Regions from separate parts of the Arthrobacter sp. 10T419 genome, predicted to be linked through region 2. Evidence: predicted binding sites of a transcription regulator. Region 2 holds the regulator's gene; the other holds the start of a gene.

Region 1 (14,397 bases), on a different contig from region 2:
CTCTGCGGGAGGGTAACCGGCTCCGTCCTGACTTCGGTGTAGTCGATGCTGGAGAGCAGGTGGGCGATCATGTTGATCCGGGCCCGGCGTTTGTCCTCTGCCTCCACCACAAACCACGGCGATTCCGCGGTATCCGTCTGCATGAACATGTCGTCCTTGGCCCGCGAGTAGTCCTCCCACCGCAGGATCGCCTCCCGATCCATCGGCGAGAGCTTCCATTGACGCAGCGGATCCTCCAGCCGGGACCTGAACCGCCGTTCCTGCTCCGCGTGGCTGATCGAGAACCAGTATTTGAACAGCAGGATCCCGTCCTGGATCAGCAGCCGTTCAAAGACCGGGCACTGGGACATAAAGCGTTTGTGTTCCGCGGGCGTGCAGAATCCCATCACCCGTTCGACGCCGGCGCGGTTGTACCAGGAGCGGTCCATCAGGACGATTTCCCCGGCTGCCGGCAGATGCTGGACGTAGCGCTGGAAGTACCATTCACCGCGCTCCCGCTCGGTCGGTGCCGGCAGCGCCACGATCCGGGCAACGCGGGGATTCAGGTACTCGGTGACCCGCTTGATGGCGCTGCCCTTGCCGGCGGCGTCGCGCCCTTCAAAGATCACCAGCACCCGTGCGCCCGTGCTGCGGACCCATTCCTGCAGCGCAACCAGCTCCGCCTGGAGCCGCGCCAGTTCCGCGGCGTAGACGCCGAGGGGCAGCCGGCCAGGCTGCCCCGGCTCCTCCCCCGGGCCGTCCTTATGGCGCGTGGGCTCCCGCCCGGCGCTACCCTTGCCCGTGTTTCTCTTGCGATGTGCCATGCGTCCCGCCCGGTCGTGGCGGCTGAATTCCAGCCTCCTGTCCTGCCGCGCCCATTCTTGCGGAGCGCCCCACTGCCCACAAGGGGATCTAGGCCCGGGGACAGTGTGAACGCCGTGCTCTTATGCTTGGCCCCATGGAAGCCACCACGCCGGCACAGCCCATCCTCACGGTCACCGTGAATCCAGCATTGGACATCAGCACCACCACCGGGGTGGTCACCAGCGGTCATAAGCTCCGTTGCGGACCCAGCCGCCTGGATCCGGGCGGCGGCGGCGTGAACGTGGCCCGGGTGGTCCAACGGCTCGGCGGACGTCCCCTGGCCATCTACACGGCGGGCGGCCCCACGGGCGAGGCCTACCGGAGACTGATCGAAGCGGAGCGGCTCCCCACACTGGTGGTTCCGATCCAGGGCAGCACCCGGCAGGACTTCACTGTCGATGAGACCTCCACCGGCAAGCAGTTCCGCTTTGTCCTGCAGGGACCCGAGCTGAGTGAACCCGAGTGGCGGCTGTGCCTGGCGCTCGTGGCGGATTCCATCCAGCCCGGCGGGTACGTGGTGGCCAGCGGCAGCCTGCCCCCCGGTGTACCGGATAACTTCTACGCCGAGGTGGCCAGGCTCGCGCGCGAGCAGAATGCGCGCTGCGTCGTCGACGCCTCAGGACCGGCCCTGGCCGCCGCCTTGTCCGAGGGGGTCTTCCTGGTCAAACCGAGCCGGCGGGAGCTCGGGCTGCATTTCGGCACGACCCTGGAGACCGAGCAAAGCGAGCTCGACGCCGCCATGGCGCTGGTGGCCGACGGATCCGCCGAACATGTCGCGCTGACCCTGGGCGGCCAGGGAGCAGTCCTGGCGTCCCAGGGCGGCACGCTCCGTCTGGCCGTGCCGCCGGTACGGGTGCAGAGCACGGTCGGTGCCGGCGACAGTTTCCTGGCAGCCTTCGTGCTCCGGCTGGCGCAGGGGCGAACCCTGGCTGATGCATTCCGTTCGGCGGTCGCTGCCGGCAGCGCGACTGTCACCACACGCGCCACCGAGCTCTGCCACCGGGCCGACGTCGAGCGGCTGGAAGCAGAACTCGCGGAACAAGCCTCCCGGGCCTAGCCGGGAAACCGGCACTCCGCTGGCATGATGTGGCGCATGGGGGAAACCGAAACAAGCTCAAGACCGAGGCCGCGCACCTTCAAGGAGCCATCCGGCCGGGTGGTAGCGCTCCTGCTCTGGGCCGGCAGCGCTGCCGGCATTGGCTGGCTGATGCTCGCGGGAAGGGGCGGGGCTGCCGTGGCGGCCGCGCCGTGGCTGGCAGCCGCGGCCCTGCTGGTCTATCTGACGCAGTGGCAGCCGAGGCTGATCGTGGGAGCCGACAAGTTTGACGTGGTCAACGGGCTCCGACGGCACCGGATCCCGTTCGCCGCCGTGGACGACGTCGAGGTCCGCTACTCCGTCACGGTGAGGGCTGCCGGTAGGAAGTATGTCAGCTGGGGTGCCCCGACGCCGCCCAGCGCCTTTGGCGCCGGGTTCGAACAGGCCCGGGACTGGAAGGAACGCCCCTTCGGGATGCTGCCGTCCAATGAGCGCATGGGCCAGCCTCCGACGTCGGGCGGACGGGATGCGATTGTCCGGGCCTGGCAGGATGCCAGGCAGCCGGGCGCAACCAGCGGCCCCGGCCAGAGTTCGGCCGAGCGCACGGTCGTGTCCGAGTGGAACGTCCCGATGCTGGTCGTGGGGCTGCTCGTGGCCGGCTGGTGCCTCGTCTCATTGCTGTTCTGACTGCCGGACGGCCCGTGTCCTATGGCATCACCCTGTAAAGCTCAATGACGGTCTCTTCCGGCGGGGATGTGAAGCCGCCCTCGATGCCGGCCTGCATTTTGGGCATCAGGATGCCGTCACGGAATTTCTCCCAGCTCTCCTGGGAATCGTGGACCGCCATGATTGTCCACCCACCGGCCGATGCGCCGCCGGCATGAAAGACCTGCCCCTCCGGCAAGCGGCCTTCGCCGGGATGAACCGCGGCAATGGACGCCTCGTACTGTTCCTTGGTTCCTCCCGGAAAAAAGTGCACAACTCCGTAGGCCATTTCTACTCCTCGAGTGGTGGGCCGTAGCTGACGATTCCAGTCCTAGACCTGGCAGTGTCGGGTGTCAATGAGCCGGGAATCGTTCCGTTCCCAACCGCGCAGACAGCAGCGCGAATCAGCCCGGACATCAGCGCGGCACGATGGTCTGCTGCCCCGGGCAGGCACCGAGAACCCGTTTCATCGCGTCCTTTTCGGCCGGCGTTACCCACAGCCCGTAGGCGGCCTTCACCGAGATCTGCCGGGCGACGTAGTGGCAGCGGAACGCCTTGTTCGGCGGCAGCCAGGTGGCGGCGTCGGACGCGCTCTTGTCCTGGTTGGCCTGCCCGTCCACGGCAATGAGGTTCAGCGGATCGTTGGCGAAGTGCTGGCGCTGCAGCGGACTCAGCTGCTGGGCCCCCTTTTGCCAGGCGTCCCCCAGCGCCACGACGTGGTCGATCTGCACGGCTTTGCTGGACGCCGCACCGCGCTGGAAGGCGATGGTCCGCCCGGTGTAGGGCTCCTGGAAGGTCCCGGATCCGACCCGGCAGCGGGAGCCTTCGGTGAACATGGCGCCGGCCAGGTCTCGGCGGAGGATGTCGTTGCGGGTGTCACAGCCGTTACGGTCGACGTCGAGCCACGCCTGGCCAAAGGCACTGCGGTTGTAGTTGCCGCTGGCTGCGCGGCCCTTGACCGGCAGCACCGACAGGAGGTCCACGGCGAGACCGGACGGCACGGCCCGAACCGGCGCGACCGGTTTCATCCAACCCGCCGCCAGCACGGGAGCCTCGGTGGGCCCCGCCACCCTCGGCTCTGCGATCGCAAATTGGCCGGCGGTGAAGAACCAGCCGAGGCCAGCCAGCAACGCCAGCATCGTGGCGCCCAGCAATGCCCAGGCCTGGCGCGACCGGCGCCGGGCGCGCCTGAAGTCGCGCCAGGTGACCGTCACGGAAGTTCCCGGGAGGGATGGGGCTGCTGCACCTCATCAGCCTAGGCCGGGGCACCGACAGCGGCCCGGTTGTCCACAGTGTGCAGGACAGGACAGGCTATGCCCCGGGGCTGGCGGCCGCACGGCCGCCGGCTGGTCAGTGCCGAGCGGTCACTGTTCCTTGGTGACCCGGCGGAGGTCCTCCTCGGCGAGATTCAGCAGCGCTTCCAACTGGCTGACCCGCGCGTCGTCGATCTCGCCGGCCTCGCGTTTGGCTCGGGCGTCGTCGAGGAGGCGCTTGGCTTCCTTGGCGTTCCGCCGGGCTACGTCGAGGGCATGTTCCAGGGTGGTTTCGTGCTCCACAGCCGAGTTCTGTTCCATGGCTCCATTGTGGTTCCCTTTCCCGGCCGATTCCAGCGAACCGGCCGGGAAGGTCCAAAGTGGGGCTACCCGACCTCGACCGGCAGCCCGGCAGCTTCGAGGGTCGCGGCCGCGTCCTTGGCCGGGAACGACGGCGGGTTCACGCCGGCCATTTCCTCCATCACGCGGACCACCTGGCAGCTGTAACCGAATTCGTTGTCGTACCAGACGTAGAGGACAAGGTTCTTCTCGTTGCTGATGGTGGCGAGGCCATCGACGATGCCGGCGCGGCGGGAGCCGACGAAGTCGGTGGAGACAACCTCGGGCGAATCGATGTAGTCGACCTGCTTGCGCAGTTCCGAGTGCAGCGACATCTCGCGCAGGTAGTCGTTGACCTCATCCTTGGTGGTGCCGTTTTCCAGGCTCAGGTTCAGGATGGCCAGGGAGACATCCGGGGTGGGGACGCGGATGGAGCTGCCGGTCAGTTTGCCCAGGAGCTCGGGCAGGGCCTTGGCGACAGCCTTGGCGGCACCGGTCTCAGTGATGACCATGTTCAGCGCGGCGGAGCGGCCGCGGCGGTCACCCTTGTGGAAGTTGTCGATCAGGTTCTGGTCGTTGGTGAAGGAGTGGACCGTCTCTACGTGGCCGTGCACGACGCCGTAGCGGTCGTTGATCGCCTTTAGTACCGGCGTGATGGCGTTGGTGGTGCAGGACGCCGCCGAAACAATCTTGTCCGAATCCGTGATGGTGGCGTGGTTGATGCCGTGCACGATGTTTTTCAGCTCGCCCTTGCCCGGGGCGGTGAGCAGAACGCGGGAAACGCCCTTGCTCTGCAGGTGCTGGGAGAGGCCCTCGGCGTCGCGCCAGCGGCCGGTGTTGTCGACCACCAGTGCGTCGTGGATGCCGTAGGCGGTGTAGTCCACCGTGGCCGGGTTGTCCGAGTAGATGACCTGGATCTGGACGCCGTTGGCAGTGATGGTGTCGTTCTCGAGGTCCACCTTGATGGTGCCTTCGAAGGACCCGTGCACCGAGTCGCGGCGCAGCAGGCTGGCGCGCTTGGTGAGGTCGTTGTCCGACCCGCGGCGCACCACGATCGCGCGCAGCCGCAGGCCGTGCCCGCCGCCGGCCTTCTCGATCAGGAGGCGGGCCAGGAGCCGGCCGATGCGGCCAAAGCCGTAGAGGACGACGTCGGTGCTGGTGCGGTCGTCGCCGCCGCGCTTGCCGACCACTTCGGCCAGCTCCTCGCGCAGGAAGTCGTCCAGGCTGATGCCGTTGCCTTCTACGCGGTACTTTTCGGTCAGGCGGGCAATGTCGATGGCTGCCGCGCCGAGGTCCAGCTTGGTGAGGGCGTCGAGCAGGGGCGCGGTCTCTTCGAGGCGCAGCTCTTCCTTGCTCATCCGGCGGGCAAAACGGTGCGCCTTGAGGATGTTCATGGTGGACTTATTGATCAGGCTCCGGCCGTGGATGGACGTCACCACGTTGTTTTCGCGGTACAGCCGGCCGATCACCGGAATCATGGCCTCGGCGAGCGCCTCCCGGCCCATCCACGTATCAAGACAAGAATCTGACGTCTGGCTCACAGAACTACCTTCCTAAAATCCACCACATACGTCCTCGTATGCGGAAGTCGGCTGCCGGCGGATCTCCGGAACCTGGACGCGGCGGGGATTCGGTCCACCCCGGGCGCCTGCATGGAGCGCAAAGAAAAAGCCACCGGCGGCGAACGCAGACCCGGTGGCAGAACATCTACGTTCGCTATCCATTCTAGAGCGGGGCGCCGGTCCAGGGGGCCGGAGGCGGCGTGAAATCACTCACACGAGCGGGGTCCGCCGCGTCACGCAGCCCTTGACGTAGGATGTCCAGATGGGACTCATAGTTGCACTACTTGTCATCTGGCTCATTCTTTCGATCCTGGGCTTCGTCGTGAAGGGCCTGCTTTGGCTGGCCGTCATCGGCCTGGTCCTGTTCGTCGCCACGGCGGCGTGGGGCTGGGTGAAGCGGAAGGCCAAGGCCTGATCCGAAACCTACACCTCGATCCAAACGGCAAGGACCGGCACCACACGGTGCCGGTCCTTTTCGTTTGGTTGGATGGGTTGACCGATACGCCGGGTTCTGTGTTCCCGCGCTGTTGCCGGCGCGGGAGTAGCGGCCATCCATCTACGGACGCCGTTGCCGACGCCCTCCAGCGGCCTACCCGGACACTCGGGCGGGCAGCCCTCAAACGTGTCCTGTCTGGCCTTGCTCCGGGTGGGGTTTACCTAGCCTTCCCGGTCACCCGGGAAGCTGGTGGTCTCTTACACCACCGTTTCACCCTTACCTGCTCCCCCGACCGTGCGGACACGGCCCTGGGGCAGGCGGTCTATTCTCTGTGGCACTGGCCTGCGGGTTACCCCGAGTGGGCGTTACCCACCACCCTGCCCTGCGGAGCCCGGACGTTCCTCGAGCCACTTGCGTGACGCGCGGCCGCCTGGTCAACCCATCCGGTTCTCATTCTACGGGCTGCCCCCGCAGGCTCACCGCACCGGCGCCTTTTGGGCCTGCCGGTGGGAGAATGAAAGCAGCAACCCCGCCAGGCAAGGAAGCGATTCGGATGGATTTCACCGCCGTCGTCATTTGGCTGATCATCGCCGCGCTCGTGCTCATCCTGGCCCGGGCCTCGATCCGGATTGTGCGCCAGTATGAGCAGGGCGTGCTGTTCCGGCTGGGCCGGGTGATCGGAGTCCGGATGCCCGGGCTGCGCTTTATCATCCCGGTGATCGACCGGCTGCAGCTGGTCAGCCTGCGGATCGTGACCATGCCGATCCAGTCGCAGGGCATCATCACCCAGGACAACGTCAGCGTGGATATCTCCGCGGTGGCCTACTACCGGGTGATCGACGCCGTGAAGTCGGTGGTGGCGATCGAAAATGTGGCTGCCGCGATCAACCAGATCGCCCAGACGACGCTCCGCAAGGTGGTCGGCCGGCACAGCCTGGACCAGACCCTGTCCGAAACGGAACACATCAACAGCGACATCCGCGAAATCCTGGACGCACTCACCCTGGAGTGGGGCGTCGAAGTCACGCTCGTGGAGCTGAAGGACATCCAGCTTCCCGAAAGCATGAAGCGCGCCATGGCCCGGCAGGCGGAGGCCGAGCGGGAGAAGCGGGCCAAGATCATTGCCGCCGAGGGCGAGTCGATCGCGGCGGCGGCGCTCGGTGAGGCTTCTGACATGATGATGGCGCATCCGCTGGCCCTGCAGCTGCGGAACCTGCAGTCCCTCGTCGAGATTGCGGTGGACAAGAACTCCACCGTGGTCTTCCCGGCGCCGCTGATGAGCACCATCGGCGAGCTGTCCGCGTTCCTGGCCCGGGAGACCAAGGCCGCCCAGGCAGCGGTAGCGGCGCCGGCCCAGGCCGCCGGCCCCACCCCCGTGGCGGTCACGGCGCCTCCCCCTGTCCCGGCGGCGCCAACGAAGGTAGCCTGACCGCATGGAACTGTTGCTCCTTGCCGTCGGCGCCGGACTGCTGGTCGTCGCGTCCGTCGTGCGTGACCTCCTGACCCGCCGGAAGCACGCGCGGCTGGGCAGCGACCCGGAATCCGAGCGGGCACGGCGGGACATCCAGCGGGCCAAGACAGTCGGCCAGTCGAATTTCGTGGGCCTCGACAACACCGGACACCGGCGCTAGCCCGACGCCGGGCCGCGCGCGGCTGCAGCCGCCTGGCCGCCGGTAGGATCGTACGGTGCTAATTCTGCTGCCGCCCTCCGAAGGCAAGACCCCCGCGACCGGCGGTGACGCCGTCGACGCGGCTTCGCTCAGCTTCCCCGGCCTCAACGCCTACCGCGCAAAGGTGCTCGAGGCGCTCGGCACCGTCAGCGCGCACGAGGACGCCCTGGCGCTGCTGGGCGTCGGCGCCTCGCTGAAGGCCGACGTCGAACGCAACACCCGCTTGCACGCCGAGCCTGCCGCGCCCGCCCACCAGGTGTATTCCGGCGTCCTCTACGACGCCCTGGACTACCGCTCGCTGACTCCGGCGCAGCGGAAGAAGGCGGACGCAAACGTGCTGGTGATCTCCGCGCTCTGGGGCGCGATCCGGTTTGCGGACCGGGTGCCGGCGTACCGGCTATCGATGGGCACGTCCCTACCCGACGTTGGACGGCTGGCCTCGTTCTGGAAGCCGCAGCTGACTGAGGCCCTGGCCGCCGCAACGGACGGCGAGCTGCTGGTCGACTGCCGCTCCAGCACCTACGCCGCGGCCTGGGCTCCCCCGCCCGAGCGGACCGTGGCGGTGAACGTCTTCACGGAGGTCAACGGCGTCCGAAAGGTGGTGAGCCACTTCGCCAAGCACACCCGCGGGGAGCTTGCCCGGCACCTGCTGGCCCGCCGCGGCAAGACCCCGCAGACCCCGGCGCAGCTGCACAAGGCCGCCGCCGAGAAATGGTCCGCGGAGCTGGTCGAGGGCACGGCCCGGAAGCCGCACACCCTCAACCTCATCCTGCCCAACTAGCTGGCAGTTGTTGTCGTTTACACGCCTCTAAACGACAACAACTGCGAGTCACTTGGGGACTAGGCCCACTCGGCGGAGCGGACCAGGATGCACCCGGAATCCGGGCAGAAGACGATGTCGTCCTCGGCGGCGGCCTTGATCTCGGCGAGGTCACCGGGGCTCAGCTGCATACCGGATCCTTCGGAGGTGCCGTGGAAGAGCCGGGCCGCGCCGACGCCGCGCTTGGCGAGCGTCTTCTCGTAGACGGCGAGCATTCCCGCGTCCAGTCCCTCGGCGAACTCGGCGCGCTGGCCGCGCACCACGGTCATCTCCGCGGCCACTTCGGCGAGCTGTTCGTCCAGTTCGGCGCGGATGGTGCCAAAGGAACCCTGGATATCGTCAACGATCTGCTGCTGGCTGGCCTGGCGCAGGCGCAGCGAATCCAGCCGCTCCAGGACCTCGAGTTCAACGTCCTCAAGATCCGAGCGGCGCTTGTTCAGGGACGCGATGTCGCGCTGCAGTGCCACGAGGTCCTTGGACAGCCCGGTGCCGCTGTTGAGCCTGGCCTCGTCGCGTTCGATCCGGGAGGCGACCTGCTCGACGTCGGCCTCGGCGCGCTTGAGTTCCAGTTCGGCGTCGTGCACCGCCACCTTCGCGGCCCCGAGTTCTCCGTTGGCCACACTGAGGGCAGCCTCCAGGTCGGTGATCCGGGAGTCGCTTTCAAGGCTGCGGCGGCGGTTGGACAGGGACTTGAGCCTGGCATCGAGTCCCTGCAATTCGAGCAACTTCAACTGTTCCGCCGGTGCTGCCTTGGCCACTATTTCCTCCGCTTGTTCACTTACCGGCCGGAGCCGGGCACCGTACCGGCGCTCCCTAGACTCTAGTCGCCGCCCGGAGTCAGAATGAAGTCCCAGGGGTCGCTGTTGGTGCTGCTGACCCGGATTTCAATGTCGTGGCCCTGGTCGGTCAGCACATTCCCCAAGGCCTCGGCGGCCGCCGGCAGCCACAGCCACTCGCTCGCAAAGTGCGAGACGTCGATCAGGTACGGCCGGTCATTGACGGCAGCCTCGCGGGCCTCCGACGCCGGATGGTGGCGCAGGTCCGCGGTCAGGTAGACGTCGGCGTTGCTCGCGCGGACCTCGTTGAACAGCGAGTCGCCCGCGCCGCCGCACAGGGCCACACGTCGCACCAGGCCGTCCCGGTCGCCGGAAACACGGACGCCGCCGGCCACGGAGGGAAGGATGCCGAAGACCCGCGCGGCGAAGTCCCCCAGCGTCTGGACGTCGGCGAGGTCCCCGACCCGGCCGATCCCTTCCTCCGGAAGGCCGTTCGCGGCCGGCGTCAGCGGCACCACGTCCTGCAGGCCCAGCGCGTCGGCCAGTACGTCGGAGACGCCTCCGACGGCGGAATCACCGTTGGTGTGCACTGTCAGCAGTGCGGTCCCGGACTCGATCAGCCGGTGCACCGCCTTGCCCTTGGGGGTGTTGGCGGCAACGGAGGTGACGCCCTTGAGCAGCAGAGGATGGTGCGTAATGAGCAGTTCGGCGCCCCAGGCGACGGCTTCCTCGATGACTTCGAGGGTGGGGTCCACGGCGAAGAGAATCCTGCTCACCTCGGCGGACGGGTGCCCGGCCACCAGGCCTACCTCGTCCCACTCCTCCGCCAGCGATTCGGGCCAGAGCTCCTCGACGGCCAGCAGGATCATGCCCAGCGTGGCAGCCTCGCCGGTGCGGGTAGCTTCGTCGGGCTGCGCTGAAACGTCGGTGTTCTCAGGTTCCATAACCTCATTTTTACCCTATCCGCGGTGCCAGCCACCCCTGCCGGGAGTCCCGGATGCTGGCCGAATGCCGGGTTCGGGAATGATCCGGGCCCTTCGTCCATTGAACAGGACATGAGAACTTTCGTCCTCGGCGGGGGCTGCTTCTGGTGCCTCGACGCCGTCTATCAAAAGACCAAGGGTGTCAGCTCGGTCGTCTCCGGCTACACCGGAGGCCACGACCGCAACCCCGACTACTACAGCGTGTGCTCCGGCACCACCGGCCATGCCGAGGTGGTGGCGGTGACCTTCGACGAGGAGGTGATCCCGGCCGAGGTCATCCTGGACATGTTCTTCGCCCTGCACGATCCCACGACGCTGAACCGGCAGGGTTACGACGTCGGCACCCAGTACCGGTCCTCGATGTTCTACGAGACCACTGAGGAGAAGATCCTTTTCGAGGAAGCGATCGGCCGGAACCAGGAGCTGTGGTCGGATCCGATCGTCACCGAGGTGAGCCGCCTGCCGGTCTTCCACGTGGCGGAGGATTTCCACCAGGACTACTACGCGAAGTACCCCGAACAGGGCTACTGCCAGGTGATCATCAACCCGAAGCTGGCGAAGGCCAGGAAATATTACTCTGCATGGCTTAATGCTTAGCTAGGGCCTGAGCGCCCTCGTTACGCTGACCTTAGAATTCCTCCTCACAGATAGGCACACCTACCCATGGCACGGATCTATGACGATGTTACCCAGCTGGTCGGCGGCACCCCGCTGGTCCGCCTCAACCGGCTGAGCGAAGGCCTGGACGCCACGGTGGCGGTCAAGCTGGAGTTCTACAACCCGGCCAACAGCGTCAAGGACCGGATCGGCGTCGCCATCATCGACGCCGCGGAGAAGTCCGGTGCACTCAAGCCCGGCGGGACCATCGTCGAGGGAACCTCCGGCAACACGGGCATCGCCCTGGCCATGGTCGGCGCCGCCCGCGGCTACAAGGTCATCCTCACCATGCCCGAGACCATGTCCACGGAACGCCGCGTCATGCTCCGCGCCTACGGCGCAGAAATTGTGCTGACCCCCGGTTCCGAGGGCATGCGCGGAGCCGTGGAGAAGGCCCAGGAGATCGTCGCGAACACGGAGAACTCCATCTGGGCGCAGCAGTTCGCCAACGAGGCCAACCCCGAGGTGCACCGCCGCACCACCGCCGAGGAAATCTGGTCGGACACCGACGGCAAGGTGGACATCTTCGTCGCCGGCGTCGGCACCGGCGGAACCGTCACCGGTGTCGGCCAGGTACTCAAGGAGCGCAAGCCCGACGTGCAGATCATCGCCGTCGAGCCCAAGGACTCCCCCATCCTCAACGGCGGCGCCCCGGGCCCGCACAAGATCCAGGGCCTCGGCGCCAACTTCGTGCCGGAAATCCTGGACACCAACGTCTATGACGAGGTCATTGACGCCACCCTGGAGGACTCGGTCCGCGTGGCCCGCGAGCTGGGCGTCAAGGAAGGCATCCTCGGCGGCATCTCCTCCGGCGCGATCGTCTGGGCGGCCCTGGAGCTCGCGAAGCGCCCGGAGAACGCCGGTAAGCTGATTGTTGCCATTGTCTGCGACTTCGGGGAGCGCTACATCTCCACCGTGCTGTACGACGACATCCGCGGCTAAGCCCAGCCCTGTCCCAAGATTTCGTAGAAAGGTCTTTGTGAGCTTCTTCGCAAGACTGAAGGAAGACCTCGACGCCGCCCGGTCCCACGACCCGGCGGCGCGCGGTTCTTTCGAAAACTTCTTTGCCTACTCCGGCCTGCACGCGATCTGGGCGCACCGCCTGACGCACCGGCTCTGGCAGAACCCTTCGCTGCGCTTCCCTGCGCGGCTGATCTCCCAGCTGGCCCGCTTCCTGACCGGCATCGAAATCCACCCCGGCGCCACGATCGGCCGCCGCTTCTTCATCGACCATGGCATGGGGGTTGTGATCGGCGAAACCGCCGAGATCGGCGAGGATGTCATGATCTACCACGGTGTCACGCTCGGCGGCCGTTCGCTCGCAAAGATCAAGCGGCACCCCACCATCGAGGACCGCGTCGTCATCGGCGCCGGAGCCAAGGTCTTGGGCCCCATCACGATCGGCCGGGACAGCGCCATCGGCGCCAACGCCGTCGTAGTCAAGGACGCCCCGGCCGAATCGATCCTGACCGGAGTGCCCGCCACCTGGCGGCACCGCGACGCCCAGCGCGAAACCAAACCCGCCGTCGACCCGGCCGAGTACCTGATCGAGTACCGCATCTAAAGCACGCAGTCATAAAGACAGCGGCCGGCGGCCCCAAAACGGGGCCGCCGGCCGCTGTCGTTAACCGGTCTGGATTAGTGCGTGTCCACTGCCGAGATCTCGGACTTGTCCTCGCCCCAGAGGGTGTGGAAGGTGCCCTCGGTGTCGATGCGGCCGTAGGTGTGTGCACCGAAGAGGTCGCGCTGGCCCTGGATCACGGCGGCCGGGAGGCGCTTGCGCCGCAGGCCGTCGTAGTACGCCAGCGAGGAGGAGAACACCGGCACCGGGATGCCCAGCTGCACCGCGGTGGCCACCACGCGCCGCCAGGCCGGGAGGACCTCGGCGATCGCCTTGGTGAAGGCCGGCGCGAACAGCAGGTTCGCCGGCTTCTCGTCCGCGGCGTAGGCCTTGGTGATCTCCTTCAGCAGCTCTGCGCGGATGATGCAGCCGCCGCGCCACAGCGAGGCGATCTCGTCCAGCTTGAGGTCCCAACCGTATTCCTTGGCGGCGGAGGTGAGCATGTCCAGGCCCTGCGCGTAGGAGACCAGCTTGGAGGCGTACAGTGCCTGCCGGACGTCCTCGACGAAAGTCTCGGGGACCTCGACGGCGGCCTCGCCGCCGGCCAGCAGTTCCTGGGCCAGCTTGCGCTGCTCCGCCTGCGAGGACAACGCGCGGGCGAAGACCGATTCGGCGATGCCGGAAGTCGGGGAACCCAGTTCAAGGGCGGAGATGACCGTCCAGCGGCCGGTGCCCTTCTGGCCGGCGGCATCCACCACGACGTCGACGAACGGCTTGCCGGTCTTGGCATCGACGTGGCCGAGGACTTCGGCGGAGATTTCGATCAGGAAGGAAGCGAGCTCGCCCTTGTTCCATTCGGCGAAAATCTTTGCCTGCTCGGCCGGCTCAATGCCCGCGCCGGAGCGCAGCAGGTCGAAGGCCTCGCCGATGACCTGCATGTCGGCGTATTCGATGCCGTTGTGCACCATCTTGACGAAGTGGCCGGCGCCGTCGGTGCCGATCCAGGCGCAGCAGGGCTGGCCGTCGACGTGGGCTGCGATCTTTTCCAGCAGCGGGCCGAGCGCCTCGTAGGACTCCTTGGAGCCGCCGGGCATGATCGAGGGGCCGTTGAGCGCGCCTTCCTCGCCGCCGGAGACGCCGATGCCGACGAAGTGGAGGTCCTTCTTCGCGAGGGCGGCCTCGCGGCGGCGGGTGTCCTCGTAGTGCGAGTTGCCGGCATCGATGATGATGTCGCCGGCCTCCAGCAGCGGCTCGAGCTGTTCGATCACGGAGTCCACCGGCTTGCCGGCCTTGACCATGATCAGCACGCGGCGCGGCTTCTCCAGCGAGTCGACGAGTTCCTGCAGCGTTTCGGTGCGGACGAAGTCGCCGTCCTGGCCGTGCTTTTCGAGGAGCGCGTCGGTTTTCTCCACGGAACGGTTGTGCAGGGCAACGGTGAAGCCGTTACGGGCCAGGTTCCGGGCCAGGTTGGCCCCCATCACCGCAAGGCCGGTGACACCGATGTGTGCTGACATCAAAACTCCAATTCATTCTGTGCATCGAGTGCAGTTCGTCCCGCAGTTGCTGCGGAACACGCTTCTTGGGATCAGTGGCTGTCAATAAACCATATGTATTTCCGCTGACTGCAGGAAAGCAGCGCCCACGTGGCGGAATACGGCGCGTCACAAACAGTCTATGATTTTCGGCGGCCACTGCGCCTGTAGCCCCGGGATTGCGGCCTGCGCCACTATGCTTACGACTATGTCGACCAGCCTGC
Region 2 (14,397 bases):
CCGGTGCGTCTCGTCACAGTCTGTGGTCCAACCACACTCTAAGGGACGCCGTCGGAATATTACGGCGCCGCTTTGCCCTCCGGCTGTTGACGGAGCTATGGTCGGTGGCATGACTAACCGTTGGTATGCGTATTTTTCGTTGGCTCTGGAGGGGCCCGCGTCTAACTGACACGCATCCAACACACCTTCAGAGCCAACAGGGCAGAGATCATCCTCTGCCCTTCGCCATTTCTCCGGCGGGTTCTGATCAGGGCCCGCTCCGCACCCGGAACAGGACCCACCATGAGCATCGAAGCAGCCCCTGACAGCCAGCAGACCACGTCCAACCTGCGCGTCAGCCAATTCACCGCGCTGCCCACCCCACAGGAGATGATCGCGGAACTCCCGCTGGATGCCCGCGGCTCCGAGGTCGTCGGCCGCGGCCGGGACGAGGTCCGCGCGATCATGGACGGCGTCGACGACCGGCTCCTGGTGATCGTGGGCCCGTGCTCCATCCACGATCCCAAGGCCGGACTGGAATACGCCCGCCGGCTGGTCAGCCAGGCCGAGAAGCACCGCGAAGACCTGCTGATCGTCATGCGCACCTACTTCGAGAAGCCGCGCACCACGGTCGGTTGGAAGGGCCTGATCAACGATCCGCGGCTCGACGGCAGCCACGACATTGCCGCGGGCCTGCGCGCCGCCCGCCAGTTCCTGCGCCAGGTCACCGCGCTGGGACTGCCCACCGCCACGGAATTCCTCGAGCCCATCAGCCCGCAGTACATGGCGGACCTCGTCGCCTGGGGTGCCATCGGGGCGCGCACCACGGAAAGCCAGATCCACCGCCAGCTGGCGTCCGGGCTGTCCATGCCGATCGGCTTCAAGAACGGGACCGACGGCGGCCTGCAGGTAGCGCTTGACGCCTGCAGTGCTGCGGGTGCCGCCCAGGCCTTCCTGGGGATCGACGGCGACGGAAGGGCCGCGCTGGTCAGCACCGCCGGAAACCCGGACACCCACGTCATCCTGCGCGGCGGCAGCGACGGCCCGAACTTCTCCGCCGCCGACGTCGAAGCCGCCTCCGCCCGGCTCGCCGCCAGGCAGCTGAACCCGCGGCTGATCGTGGACGCGAGCCACGCCAATAGCGGCAAGAACCACCACCGGCAGGCCGAGGTCGCGCTGGAGATCGGTGCCCAGCTCGAGGACGGCGGGGCCTCTGCGTCCGCCATCGCCGGCGTCATGCTGGAGAGCTTCCTGGTGGGCGGGGCGCAGTCCCTTGACGTTGCCGAACACGCCGCGGGAACCGACCAGCTGCTGTATGGCCAGAGCGTCACGGATGCCTGCATGGACTGGGACGTGACGGCGTCGCTGCTCGGCCAGCTGGCGGCGTCGGCACGCACCCGGCGGGTCCGGGGTTGAACGCGGGGGCGCAGGAGGGGCCAAGCGGGAAAATCCTGCGGAAATCCTTCGCAGAATCCTGCGGAAACCTTTCACATTGGCACCATGAACCCCTAGAGTATCTAGCACATGGTTGTTTGATGGCTCAGCATCGGCACACCGCCATGTCGTTCAGACGGGGCAGCCGTTCGCTTGAGCAAAAGGAATAGGGAAATGTCTTCGGAGGCCAACTTCTCCAACGCGCGCTTTCTCACCGTGGCCGAGGTCGCGGATGTAATGCGGGTATCAAAGATGACCGTGTATCGCCTGGTGCACTCCGGCGAAATGCCGGCGGTGCGCTTTGGCCGCTCCTACCGGGTTCCGGAAAATGCCGTCGAACAGTATCTCAAGGGTGCTGTTGTTGACGGACGTACTGAGACGGCCTGAGTCTTCCGCTGTCGCACCGGGCCGCGGCAGACCCCTTCGCGGGGCCTGCGGTCGTGGTGTGCCCCGGATAGGCGGTACCCTGTTAAGGAACGTTTTACGTCATTGTAAGAACCTGTCAGTTGTTCAGTCTGCTTGCTTAGCCCGCGGACCCTTCCCAACGGGCAGGTACTGCATCTAGCCGGTAAGGAACTTTCGTGGGTTCAGTTATTAAGAAGCGTCGCAAGCGTATGGCCAAGAAGAAGCACCGCAAGCTGCTTCGCAAGACGCGCCACCAGCGTCGCAACAAGAAGTAGAGATACTTCGAACAGCGTCAATGCCCGTTGCCTTTTCGGCGGCGGGCATTTTCTTTTCGGCAACGCGCGGCGGATCCGGCAATACGGGGCGGATGCGGACAGGGGCACCCGGGATCCGGGGTGCGCCCGTCCGAACGCGTAGCGGGCTGGCCCCGGAGTGCGCTTAGGCCGTGGGGCCGCGGAAGCGGGAGAAGCCCCGCCAGAGACCGTAGATGGCCCCGCCGACGGTTGCGGCCTTCAGGCCCAGGGTCGCGGCGCGACGGCCGGACCGGAAGTCGTAGACCGGCCAGTTGTGTTCGCGGGCGTGGCGGCGCAGCCGGGCGTCGGGGTTGATGGCCACCGGGTGCCCGACCATGCTGAGTAGCGGAATGTCATTGTGGGAGTCGCTGTAGGCCCAGCAGCGGTTCAGGTCCAGGCCCTCCGCCTCGGCAATGCCGCGGACTGCGACGGCCTTGGCAGGGCCGTGCAGGATCTCGCCCACCAGCCGTCCGGTGTAGGAGCCGTCGTGGATCTCGCCCACGGTGCCGAGGGCGCCGGTGAGGCCCAGCCGGGTGGAAATGACGGTGGCCACCTCGATCGGCGTGGCCGTGACCAGCCAGACCCGGCGGCCCACCCGCAGGTGCTGTTCGGCCAGGGCCTTGGTGCCGGGCCAGATCCGGGACTCGATCATCTCGTCGTAGACTTCCTCGCCGAGGGCTTCGATGTCCTGCACGGTGAAACCCGAGGCGAGGCTCAGGGCGGTGTCGCGGACGGCGTGGACGTCGTCCATGTTCTCGCCGCGGAACACGAACATCAGCTGCTTCCAGGCAAAGCCCGCCGCCTGGGGAATGGTGAACGCCCCGCGCTGATGCATTTTGCGGGCCACGTGGAAGAGACTGGCGCCCCTCATAAGGGTGTTGTCAACGTCGAAGAAGGCGGCTTCGCCGTGCTGCGGTGACGCAACAGGCCGCGTGGCCACAGCGACGATCTTCTCCTCGGGCATGCCACGAGTCTAGTCAATGGCGGGGGATCCCACGCGCAGAAAGGGCCCCGCCGCACCGGCCGCCCGGCTGGAACACCAGGTCGCGTCGACGCCGGGCCGGGCGCCGGGCTACCGTGGAACCATGGCCATACCCGCGCCCCTTCCCGATGTCGTACTCATCACCAAAGCTGACTGCCACCTGTGCGCGGACGCGCGCGACGCCGTCGGCCGGGTCACCGCTGCGCTGGGACTCGGCTGGTCCGAGCGGTCCATCGACGACGACGATGTCCTGCGCGAGCGCTACGCCGAGGAGATCCCGGTACTGCTGGTGGACGGGGTCCAGCGGGATTTCTGGCGGATCGACGAGGTTCGGCTGGCCCGAACCCTGCGCCGCGCCCTCGGCCAGTCAGCCTGAGTGCACCCCGGGCAAGCGGCTGAGGCGACGCGGTCCCCGGCTTTGTGGCCCGAACTGCGGGGGCTCTAGAGTGGAGTCACAACGCGACGCAATGGAGCAGATAGTGACTTCGCTGGATTCTTCACCCGACGCCCTGCCCGGGGCGGCCGGACCTGCTGCCAAGCAGATCCCGCCCGCGGCCGTGGCGCGGCTGACGATCTATTTGCGCGCCCTGACCACTTTGCTGGCCGAGGGGGTGGACCGGGTTTCCTCTGAATCGCTCGCCGAGGCTTCGGGCGTCAGTTCCTCCACCCTCCGCAAGGACCTCTCCTATGTGGGGTCCTATGGGACGCGGGGCGTGGGCTATGAGGTGCAGTACCTGAACCGGCACATTGCCGCGGCCCTGGGTTTGACCCACGACTGGAAAGTTGCGATCGTCGGCGCCGGCAACCTCGGCAAGGCCCTCGCCCGGTACGGCGGCTTCGAGTCCCGGGGCTTTGACATCGTGGCGATCTTCGACGCCGACCAGATGGTGGTGGGCAGCGAGGTTGGCTGGCTGCGGGTGAGCGACGCCGCAGATCTGGAAGCCGTGCTGCGCCGCACCGGGACCAACATGGTGGTCCTGGCGCTGCCCGCGGCCGTGGCGCAAAGCGTTTGCGACCGGGTAGTGGCCGCAGGCGTGCGCAGCATCCTGAGCTTCGCCCCGGTCATGCTGCAGGTCCCGCCGGGAGTCAATCTCCGCAAGGTGGATATGGCCACCGAACTGCAGATTCTCGCCTACCACGCACAAAGGGCGCAGGACCCGGAAGACGCCGACTGACTTCAGTCGGCCCATCCGGCTCCCGCGCCCTCTGCAGCGGTGCTTGGTTAGCGGCCGTAGGGGTTCTGCGCGTACGGGTTGGAGAACGGCTGCTGCTTCTGGAAGTAGGGGGAAACCGTCGGCAGGTACAGGATCACGATGCCGGCCACGCCCATCAGGATCACGATGATCTGCAGCACGCCGGAGAGGGCGCCGAAGGCGAATACGCCGCCGAACAGGCCAAACAGCGACAGGGCGGCAAAGACCGTTCCCAGGATGCGGGCCCAATTCTTGCCCTTGCGGACCGGGAATGCGACCAGTGCGTAGAGCCCGAAGGAGATGAGGCCGCCAATGATGCCGCTGATGGGGACGATTGCCCGCACCGCATTGAGTTCGTCCGCTGAGAGTCTCCTGCCCTGCTGGGCGCCGGCCTGCTGCATCGCGGTCTCAAAGTAGTCCGCCCCGGTAAAGGACACAACCAGGCTGCTGATGAGGGACAGGATGCCCGCACCGATGATGAGCCAGAAGGCGAGGTCGAGCTGCGGCGGCCTGGTCCCGGCTCCACCGGTGGGGAGTTCCGACGGATACTGCGCGTAAGGGGATTGGCCGTAGGGGCTCTGGCCGAACTGGCCCGGGGCCTGCCCGTAGGCCGGCGGCTGCTGGCCATAGCCGGGAGCCTGCTGCCCGTACTGGGGCCCGTTTTGCCCGTACTGCGGAGCCTGCTGCCCGTACTGGGGCGCCTGCGGGGCGTTCTGGCCATACTGCGGAGCCTGCTGGCCGTACTGGGGCGCCTGCGGGGCATTCTGCCCATACTGCGGAGCCGGCGGCTGCTGTCCGAACTGGGGAGCATTCTGGCCGTACTGCGGAGCCTGCTTGCCCGACTCGGGTCCGTCCGGGCTGGAAGGCTCGACTGGCGGGTTACTCATGGCGGTCCTTTGCATTTCGATGACGGGATGGGCTACCGGGACCAGTGTCTTCACCCTGCCCCCAGCATGGTTTAACTACACCGTACCCCGCGCTCGCGGCGGTTTGGGTCATTCCGCGGAGGTATTCTGAGGGGCATTTTTGGAGCCGCCGGCACGCGGGTATCCGCGTTTCCGGAGGCAAAGCCACCGAGGAGCAGCCTGGTGCCGAGGAAGGTCAGGAACGGCCCTTGAACGCGTCGAACCAGGCCTGCGACTTCGGCAGCCACATCAGCACGGTCGCCACCAGGCTGATGACGAAGCCGGGCCAGCTTCCGCCTCCCGCGACGCCGATGCTGGCCAGGGCGAGCACCAGGCTGACGCCGGCGGCGATGGTGAGGGCGAACCTGGCCCATTCCCAGCCCTCCTTCATCTTCATCGCCAGCGTGACCTGTGCCGCGGCCAGGGCCACCGCCACCAGCACCAGCAATAGCAGCAGGATGCCGGCCGGGGGCGAGACCACAAAGAGGACCAGGGTGCCGAAGAGCCCGATCACGCCTGCGAGCAGGCCGAGTAACCCGCCAATCACCCAGACCCAGTAGGAGATCTTCAGCTCCGTGGGCATGGCCGGGAGGTTGAGGATCCCGGAATAACCGCCCAGGGGGAGCGCGTCCCGGAAGTTCCGCGGCCGGTCGGCCGGCCACTCGATCCGGAACCCGCCGAACCGCCCGGGCTGACCCGGTCCGACCGGCGGAACGCTGCCCGGTTCCGGCGGAATGGCGCCTGGCTGATCGGGCTCGGGGACGTCGCCGGTATTGCTCATGGATTTCACTTTAGACCGCGAAACCGGTGGTTCCTAGCTGACTCCGGGGCGGGAGCGGAGGCCGCCCGGCGCGCTCGTGGAACGCGCCCAAGTCAGCCCCCGAAGCGGCCCCGGTTAAACCAAACACCCCGCGCCATCCGGGGATGGCGCGGGGTGTTGAAGAGGGCGTCGCGTGGACGGGCCCTGTCCGCCGCTCGGGGCGGCGCGGACTACGCTGCGGGGGCGATGAAGGCCAGTTCGAGGTTGATGGCAACCTTGTCGCTGACCAGCACGCCGCCAGCCTCGAGGACGGCGTTCCAGGTCAGGCCGAAGTCCTTGCGGCTGATTGTGGTCTCGGCGGTCAGGCCGGCGCGGGTGTTGCCGAACGGGTCAACGGCCACGCCGTTGAGCTCGGTTTCCAGCGCTACGGGACGGGTGACACCCTTGATCGTGAGGTCGCCCTGGAGCTCGTAGGCGTCGCCCTTGGGGACGATGGCGTTGGAGACGAAGGAGATCTCCGGGAACTTCTCGACGTCGAAGAAGTCTTCGCCGCGGACGTGGCCGTCGCGGTTGACGTCGCCGGAGTCGAAGCTCGCGGTCTTGATGGTGGCGTTCACCTTGGAGTCGGCGACGTTCTCGGCGAGGTCCAGGGTTGCGTCGGCTTCCTTGAACTGGCCGCGGACTTTGCTGATGCCCGCGTGGCGGACGGTGAAGCCGATTTCGCTGTGCGAGGAGTCGAGGGTCCAGGTGCCGGTGGTGAGGTTGGCGGGAAGTGCCATGGTGATTCTCCTTGAGTCGGGTGGGTCGTGCGGAAGTTCATCTGATCGTCGGTCTTCACTTCATTGGTTGAAGTCTCAACTAACTGCTTCACCCAGTATAAACATGCATTTGCATCTTTTATTCCACCCCCGGGGAACATTTCCCAAAAAGTTTCAGTTCTACCTCTTGTAGAAGATTTCGTCATTGCCCCTGCCCTTTGAGAAACTGGTACACATGCCCCAAGCCACTGTTCACTTGCTCCGCCACGGCGAGGTCCACAATCCCGAAGGCGTCCTGTACGGCAGGCTGCCCGAGTTCCACCTCTCCGAACTGGGTCAGCAGATGGCCCGGATGCTTGCCGAGCACTTCAGTGACCGCGCCGCGCAGGGGGCGAAGATCGTGCACCTCGCGGCGTCCCCGCTGACCCGTGCGCAGGAAACGGCGCAGCCGATCTCCGAGGCCCTCGGCCTTGAAATCGCCACCGAGGAGCGGATCATCGAGGCCGCCAACTACTTCCAGGGGATGCAGGTGTCCAAAGGCGAGATCTTCAAACCGAAGCACTGGCCGATGCTCCGCAACCCGCTCCGGCCGTCCTGGGGCGAGCCGTACAAAGAGCAGGCCGCGCGCGTGACCGCCGCGGTGCAGGACGCACGCCTGCGGGCCGTCGAGCTCGGCGGCGACGGCGCCGAGGCCATCCTGGTGAGCCACCAGCTGCCCATCTGGGCCACCCGGCTCAGCGCCGAGGGCAGGCCGTTGTGGCACGACCCGCGCAAGCGCGAATGCACGCTCACCTCCGTGACCTCCCTCGTATTCAACGACGACGGGACGCTGCTTCGCATCGACTACAGCGAGCCCGCCGCCGTCCTCCTGCCCGGTGCCTCCAGCACCCCGGGAGCCTGAACATGTTCGACGACGACTCCCGTCTGTCCCGCCGCGGCGTCCTCACCGCCGGCGGTGCGGCCCTGGCCGCCATGCTGGGCCTGACCGGCTGCGCCCAGGAGGACGACCTCGCCAAGCAGGCCAAGGCGGGGGATAACAAGAACTACGTCGCCGGCGACGGCTCGGTGACCGAATTCGCCGCTGCCGACCGGAAAAAACCGGTGGAGATCAAGGGCACCCTGTTCGACGGCACCGAAGTCACGGCGTCGCAGTTTCAGGGCAAGGTGACGGTGCTCAACTTCTGGTTCGCCGCCTGCGCGCCGTGCCGGGTCGAGGCGCCGTCGCTGGAGGCCCTGCACCAGGAGTTCAAGAGCCAGGGCGTCCAGTTCTTCGGCGTCAACCTGAGGGACGAAAAACCGACGGCTGAAGCGTTCGACAAGACCTTCAACCTGACGTACCCGAGCTTCAACGACAAGGACGGCGCGGTGCTGCTGGCCGTCTCCGGGCTGGTTCCGCCCGGCGCGGTCCCCACCACGCTGGTGCTCGACAAGCAGGGCCGAGTCGCCTCCCGGGTGCTTGGCGAAATCCAGAAGGGCACCCTCAAGTCCCTCATCGCCGCAGCCGTGGCCGAGTAAGGCCGGCGCCGTGAACAGCCCCTTCGCCGAAGCCATCCTGAACGGTTCGCTGCTGCTCGCCATCCCGGTGGCGCTGCTGGCCGGACTCGTATCCTTCCTCTCGCCCTGCGTGCTGCCGTTGGTGCCCGGATACCTCGGGTACGTGACGGGCCTGACAGGCGTCGACCTGCAGAAGCAGAAGCGGGGCCGGATGCTGGCCGGGATCGGATTGTTCGTCCTCGGCTTCTCGGTGATCTTCGTGCTCCTCGGCGGGGCCTTCGGCCAGCTGGGAACGCTGATCACCGGCTCCCAGAACGCCTGGATTACGCAACTGCTCGGCGTGCTGGTGATCGTGATGGGCGTCGTGTTCATGGGCGGCTTCTCCTGGCTGCAGCGCGACGCGAAGATCCACGCCAAGCCGCCAGCCGGGCTTTGGGGTGCGCCGCTGCTGGGCATCACGTTCGGCCTCGGCTGGGCCCCGTGCATCGGCCCGACCTATTCGGCGGTGCAGCTGCTGAGCCTTTCCGGGGGATCGTCCGCGGCGAAGGGCGCCCTGCTGGCCTTCGTGTATAGCCTTGGGCTGGGCATTCCCTTCCTGCTGATCGCCCTGGCCGTCCGCCGCGGCGTCGGGGTGCTCTCCTTCTTCCGCAAACACCGGCTCGCCATCCAGCGCACCGGCGGCGGAATCCTGATTGCGCTGGGCGTGCTGATGGCCAGCGGGGTGTGGGGTGCCTGGGTGTCCGGGCTGCAGTACTGGTTCCAAACCGATGTGAAATTGCCGATCTGATGAGCGAGCGAGTGAACGTAGAGAAGAAATCCCCGTCCCCCGGCACGCCCGATCACGGAACCAGTCCCGTCGAAGCCGCGAAGGCAGGCGCTGTGCTGCCCTCGCTGGGGCCGGTGGGCATGCTCCGCTGGGCGTGGACGCAGCTGACCAGCATGCGTACCGCGCTGTTCCTGCTGCTGTTGCTCGCCGTCGCCGCGGTGCCCGGATCGCTCTTCCCGCAGCGGCCCGCTAACCCTGCGGTGGTCACCCAGTACATCAAGGACCACCCGGACTACGGCAAGATCCTGGACTCCCTGCAGCTCTACGATGTCTACTCCTCGGCGTGGTTCTCCGCGATTTACATCCTGCTGTTCATCTCGCTGATCGGCTGCGTGGTGCCCCGCGCCATCGTGCACTACAAAGCCATGCGTTCCCAGCCCCCGCGCACCCCGGCACGGCTGTCCCGGCTGCCCGAGTACGGCACCATGGTGGTCCCCGCCGACGCCGGGATCCCGGCGTCGCGCGCCATTGACGACGCCGCCGCCCTGCTGAGGAAGCGCGGCTACCGCGTCGACGTGCGGGACCGCGACGGCGAACGGCCCTCGCTCGGCGCGGAACGCGGCTTCTTCCGGGAGGTCGGCAACCTTGTCTTCCACACCGCCCTGATCGGTGTCCTGGTGTCCGTCGCGGCCGGCGGCTTGTTCGGCTACAGCGGCCAACGGATCCTGGTCGAGGGGGACACCTTCGTGAACACCCTGGTGGGCTACGACCAGTTCACCCCGGGCACCAATTTCCAGAGCAGCCAGCTGGAGCCTTACTCCATCCAGCTGGACAAGTTCCACATCACCTTCGACCGCGAATCGAAGGGCAAGTTCGGCCAGCCCATCGACTTCAAGGCTGACGTCACCACCAAGGAGAACCCGGGCGCGCCTGCCAAGCAGGAGGTGCTGAAGGTCAATGACCCGCTCAGCCTGGGCGGCACCAGCGTCTACCTGACCGGCAACGGCTACGCCCCGGTGGTCACGGTGCGCGACGGCGCCGGCAACATCGCCATGCAGGGACCGGTGGTGGCCAAGCTGCAAGGCGACAACTACTACTCCTCCGTGGTCATCAAGGTCCCCGATGCCAAGCCGGAGCAGCTGGCCTTCGCGGGCTTCTTCCTGCCTACCGCGTTCATCACGAAGGAAGGAGTTTCCTTCAGCGGCGATCCTGAACTGTTCAACCCGCAGCTGACGCTGAACTCGTACTACGGCGACCTCGGACTGAACAGCGGCTCGCCGCAGAACGTGTTCGAACTCGATGTGAAGAAACTGACGCCGCTAAACGCCCGCAACCTGCCCACCAAGGGCATCGTGCTGACCCCCGGGACCACTCACACCCTGCCCAACGGCAAGGGCACCATCAGCTTCGACGGCGTGAAGCGTTACATCGGCGTGGACATCCACCACAACCCGGGCCAGGGCTACGCCTTGTTCTTCGCCCTGCTCGCCGTCGCCGGCCTGGTCACGTCGCTGTACGTCAACCGCCGCCGCGTCTGGGTCCGCACCGGCACCCACGAGGACGGCCGCACCATGGTGGAGTACGGTCTCCTGGCCCGCGGCGAGGACCACCGCCTGGCCGGGGAAGCCGCCGCCATCCGGGCCCTGCTGTCGGCAGCCTGGCCGCTCGATGATGGGGCCGCGGACGATTCGGGGGAGGATTCCCAGCCTGTTCCCAGCGCGACAGCGGATAATGACCGGGCGGACACCGGCGCACGCGCCGACGCCGGCGCGCAGGCCTCCACGGACCAACCCGCAGCAGACTTCATCCAGTCCACAGTAGGCTCTCCTGAGTCAAAGAAGGATCAGTAATGTTCCCCATCAACGAAACCATGGGCCAGTACAGCGAGCTCTTTATGCTGCTCGCGGCCGGCACCTACACGGTGGCCTTCATCGCCTTCGCCTGGGACCTGGCCAAGAGCAGCAAGACCCTGCGCGCGGTGGACCTGAAGGCGGCAGAGCTGTCCGGAGCCGAGACGGTCCGTGTCCCGGTGGGCGCCGGCGTCGGTGGCTCCTCCGCCGCCGTTGACCGCGCCGCTTCCGACGTCAGCGGCCCTGTCGGACGGGCCGAGCGCCCGACGTCGTCGGTCTCGGGCAGCCGGGCAAGCGGAGCCGGCGTGACCGCCGACGGCGGCATGCGCTACGGCGCCGAACGCCGGGTTCCGGCCCGGGTCGCCGTCGCCCTCGCCGTGCTGGGCGCCGCCATCCACGCCGCCGGCGTCATCACCCGCGCGATCGGCGCGGGCCGGGTGCCGTGGGGCAACATGTACGAGTTCCTGACCACCGGCGCGTTCGTGGCGGTGGCGGTCTTCCTTCTGGTGCTGATCCGCCGCGACCTGCGGTTCCTGGGTACCTTTGTGATCGGCCTGGCCATCATCATGCTGGTCGCGGCCTCGGTCGCGTTCTGGACGCCCGTGGGCCACCTCGTGCCGGCGCTGCAGAGCTACTGGCTGATTATCCACGTCTCCATCGCGGTGATGTCCTCAGCCCTGTTCACCCTGACCTTCGCGATGTCCGCGCTGCAGCTGGTCCAGTCGCACCGGCAGAAGACCATTGCCGCGGGCGGGGCAGACAAGCTGGGCTTCATGCGCCTGGTCCCCAACGCCCTGAGCCTGGAAAACCTGTCCTACCGGATCAACGCGATCGCCTTCGTCGGCTGGACGTTCACGCTGATGTTCGGCGCCATCTGGGCCGAGAAGGCCTGGGGCCGCTTCTGGGGCTGGGACACCAAGGAAGTCTGGACCTTCGTGATCTGGGTGGTCTACGCCGGCTACCTCCACGCCCGCGCCACCCGCGGCTGGACCGGAACCCGCGCGGCCTGGCTCTCGATCGTCGGCTACCTGTGCGTGGTCTTCAACTTCACCATCGTGAACCAGTTCTTCAACGGACTGCACTCCTACTCGGGGCTGTAAGGCGCCGGGAGTTCGCTTCGCCAGGGTTGGGCGCTTAGATTCCTCGTCCATTCGCCACAGATGGCCGCTAAGCCACCCCGCTTAGCGGCCATTCCTGTCAGATCGGCCAAACGACGCCGCACCAACCAGGCCCGCACCCCGAACCGCCGCGATTCGCCACAAATGGCCGCTAACCCTCGGGCCTGAATCGTCGATTCGCCACAAATGGCCGCTAAGCCACCCCGCTTAGCGGCCATTCCTGTCCGATGGACGCCGTGGTGCGTGCGGAACGTCGCCTCCGGGCCGGGCCACGATCGGGCATCCAGCCCCGCTCCACGAGCGCCGCCCGTACCCTGGTGACCGCTGTTGGCTCCATGCCCGGGCCCAACGGGGTCAAGTCCCACTGGGTCAGCACGACTACCCGCCACCCGGTATCCCGCGCGTTTTCGTCCCGGAAAATATCGCTGCGCCGTTGCGCCGGAGTGGCATGATGCCCGCCGTCGTATTGGATTGCGACCCGTTCCACTTCATAGGACAAATCAGGGTCCTGGATCCAGCGGCCGGTTTCGTCGAACATGGGCACGTTGACTGCGGGTTCGGGGAGGCCATGGCGGAGAAGAAGCAACCGGAGTTCGGTCTCCTTGGGGGAGTCCGTGCCTGAGCGCATCAGGATCCGAGCCCGCGCGGCCTTCTGGTAGCCCGGCTTTCCTTTTCGTCCTTGAAGGTAGGCGTCTAGCTCGTCGAGGGTGGACAAAGGGTTCCTTCGGCGGAGCAGGAAGTCTCCGGCAATCACAAGATCGTCGAGGCTAAGCATGCTGGCCAGGTCGAACCACGTCCGCAGCGGTGACGTGCAGTGGACCCTGGAGCCCGCCACGATCTCCTCGGGTTCAAACGACTGTTGATGGCCCACGACGTTCTTTCGACGCGCAGCCCGATTGCCCGGCCGGCTGGTGAGATGAACGACGTCGACGTTTGCCACGGACGCCGGCAGGGGAAAGCCCCACAGCAGGGCAGCAGTTGCATGGCTCACCACCGCGCACGTCACAGCAACCAGGGCATGCATACGGTCAAGGAGGGTGCCCGGCGTCGTGGCGGCGGTGCGCACTCCGTGACAGGGGCTGACAAGATCCCGGCACCGGGTTCGACGCCGGCTCAATCCCGCCGCGCGGGCGTCCGCGAGCGTGAATGGTTTGTCGTGAAGCTGTGGGGGAAGCTCGCTGGGCTGGCGCATAAGAGCATTCTGCGCCCGCCTGGAGCGGGATTTGACGTTGTCCACAGCCCGGGCAGGGTGTGGGGGAAGAGCGGGCCAGTGGAGGCTGGTTTGCAGGTCCGGGTGCGCGGCGTCGATTTGCCGGCTATGGCCGCTACGAGGGTCCGGATTCAGGCCATTTCTGGCAAATGGGAAGGGGAACGCGCCGGCTGAGAGGGCGCGTCTGCGCGCCAGGGGGCAGAGCGGCTACTTGACCTCGTCGGTGCCCTGCGTGGGGTCGCCGCTGCCGTGGGCTTCGCCGGATTCCGTGCCGCGGGCGTCTCCGGTGCCGCTGCCCAGCTCGCGCTCCTTGGCGTCCAGCTCGTCCTTCAGCTTCTTGAGCCGGTCAGCCTCCGCCTGGTTGCGGCGGCGCAGCTCCAGGTTGCGGAGGAAGTCGGGATCGTCGTCCGGGGCGGTGGGGTGGCGGTACGTGGCCGGAGCCGCCGCGGCCTCGCCGCGGGGCCGGCCGATGAGGAACCAGAGGATTGCGCCGACCACCGGGAGAACGATCTGCACCACGATCCAGGCCGGCTTGGAAATGCCCTTGGTCAGGCGTGCGTCAGTCCTGATGAGGTCGATCAGTCCGTAGACAAAGACGACCAGTACAACGATTGGTACCACGACACGGAGCATAGCTTCAGTTTAGCCTCCGCGCGAGCTTCCGGCGCCCGGCACCCGCACGGCAGCCGCCCGGAACCCCGCCGCCCGCCGCCCGCAACCCCGCGGCCCGGCGCCGGGCCGCCGCGCTGGTGCCCGCACTCAGCAGCAGACGGACCGCCGGGTCCCCGCCCCGGCCGGGACGGCTAAACTGGGAGCGTGGCTTTCCTGAAATACTCCCTGATCCGTCTGGCACTGTTTGTGCCGTTGTTCGCCCTGTTTGTCTATTTGCAGCTTGGCTGGCTGCTGGCCGCGCTCTGCGCCGGGATGATGGCCTTCGCCATCAGCTTCCTGTTCTTCCAGAAGCAGCGCGACGCGGCCACCGCCTCGATCCACCAGCGTTTCTCCGGCAAAGCCAAGCCGCTGCGCAGTGCCGGGGAGATCGACGACGCCCACGCCGAAGACCGCCTGGTGGACGAACACCCGGACGTCACCGTGCGCACCGACACCCGGCCCAAGGACTCCTAGAGCCCGTCAGCACCCCCTGGAACCAGACGGAACCCGCTGGAACCCGCTGGAACCAGCGGAACCAGCCGGACCCCCGGAACCCGCCCTAGAAGCCGCGGCTCAGCACCAGGCCGAGCGAGAACAGC

What was found. The regulator Rex, encoded in region 2, represses fermentation and respiration genes when NADH is low (regulators of the CRP and FNR family bind a similar motif). The targets are predictions, from matches to a motif close to CTTGTGAANNNNTTCACAAG.
Region 1: a site for Rex is predicted at 5,936-5,955, ahead of AC1DBD_RS04560 (glyceraldehyde-3-phosphate dehydrogenase). Genes of this name have one in related genera too.

What each region holds. Positions count from the first base shown of each region.
Region 1 is NZ_JBFTHF010000002.1:193,353-207,749, reverse strand. It holds gene ppk2 (polyphosphate kinase 2) at 1-704, opposite strand, end outside; gene AC1DBD_RS04585 (1-phosphofructokinase family hexose kinase) at 938-1,900, shown strand; gene AC1DBD_RS04580 (hypothetical protein) at 2,000-2,566, shown strand; gene AC1DBD_RS04575 (hypothetical protein) at 2,586-2,873, opposite strand; gene AC1DBD_RS04570 (HNH endonuclease family protein) at 3,001-3,798, opposite strand; gene AC1DBD_RS04565 (hypothetical protein) at 3,949-4,158, opposite strand; gene AC1DBD_RS04560 (glyceraldehyde-3-phosphate dehydrogenase) at 4,224-5,717, opposite strand; gene AC1DBD_RS04555 (hypothetical protein) at 6,001-6,153, shown strand; RNA gene rnpB (RNase P RNA component class A) at 6,223-6,616, opposite strand; gene AC1DBD_RS04545 (slipin family protein) at 6,728-7,603, shown strand; gene AC1DBD_RS04540 (hypothetical protein) at 7,608-7,805, shown strand; gene AC1DBD_RS04535 (YaaA family protein) at 7,861-8,625, shown strand; gene AC1DBD_RS04530 (zinc ribbon domain-containing protein) at 8,685-9,422, opposite strand; gene AC1DBD_RS04525 (Nif3-like dinuclear metal center hexameric protein) at 9,485-10,384, opposite strand; gene msrA (peptide-methionine (S)-S-oxide reductase MsrA) at 10,496-11,020, shown strand; gene cysK (cysteine synthase A) at 11,087-12,022, shown strand; gene epsC (serine O-acetyltransferase EpsC) at 12,060-12,644, shown strand; gene gndA (NADP-dependent phosphogluconate dehydrogenase) at 12,719-14,155, opposite strand; gene AC1DBD_RS04500 (FadR/GntR family transcriptional regulator) at 14,382-14,397, shown strand, end outside.
Region 2 is NZ_JBFTHF010000001.1:330,881-345,277, forward strand. It holds gene AC1DBD_RS01585 (3-deoxy-7-phosphoheptulonate synthase) at 283-1,395, shown strand; gene AC1DBD_RS01590 (helix-turn-helix domain-containing protein) at 1,588-1,800, shown strand; gene AC1DBD_RS01595 (30S ribosomal protein bS22) at 1,995-2,093, shown strand; gene AC1DBD_RS01600 (HAD family hydrolase) at 2,257-3,075, opposite strand; gene AC1DBD_RS01605 (glutaredoxin family protein) at 3,197-3,469, shown strand; gene AC1DBD_RS01610 (redox-sensing transcriptional repressor Rex) at 3,573-4,268, shown strand; gene AC1DBD_RS01615 (GtrA domain-containing protein) at 4,316-5,173, opposite strand; gene AC1DBD_RS01620 (hypothetical protein) at 5,388-5,972, opposite strand; gene AC1DBD_RS01625 (YceI family protein) at 6,182-6,730, opposite strand; gene AC1DBD_RS01630 (histidine phosphatase family protein) at 6,945-7,610, shown strand; gene AC1DBD_RS01635 (TlpA family protein disulfide reductase) at 7,613-8,224, shown strand; gene AC1DBD_RS01640 (cytochrome c biogenesis CcdA family protein) at 8,235-8,990, shown strand; gene resB (cytochrome c biogenesis protein ResB) at 8,990-10,819, shown strand; gene ccsB (c-type cytochrome biogenesis protein CcsB) at 10,819-11,919, shown strand; gene AC1DBD_RS01655 (hypothetical protein) at 12,131-13,129, opposite strand; gene AC1DBD_RS01660 (PLD nuclease N-terminal domain-containing protein) at 13,355-13,780, opposite strand; gene AC1DBD_RS01665 (DUF4229 domain-containing protein) at 13,964-14,272, shown strand; gene AC1DBD_RS01670 (1,4-dihydroxy-2-naphthoate polyprenyltransferase) at 14,358-14,397, opposite strand, start outside.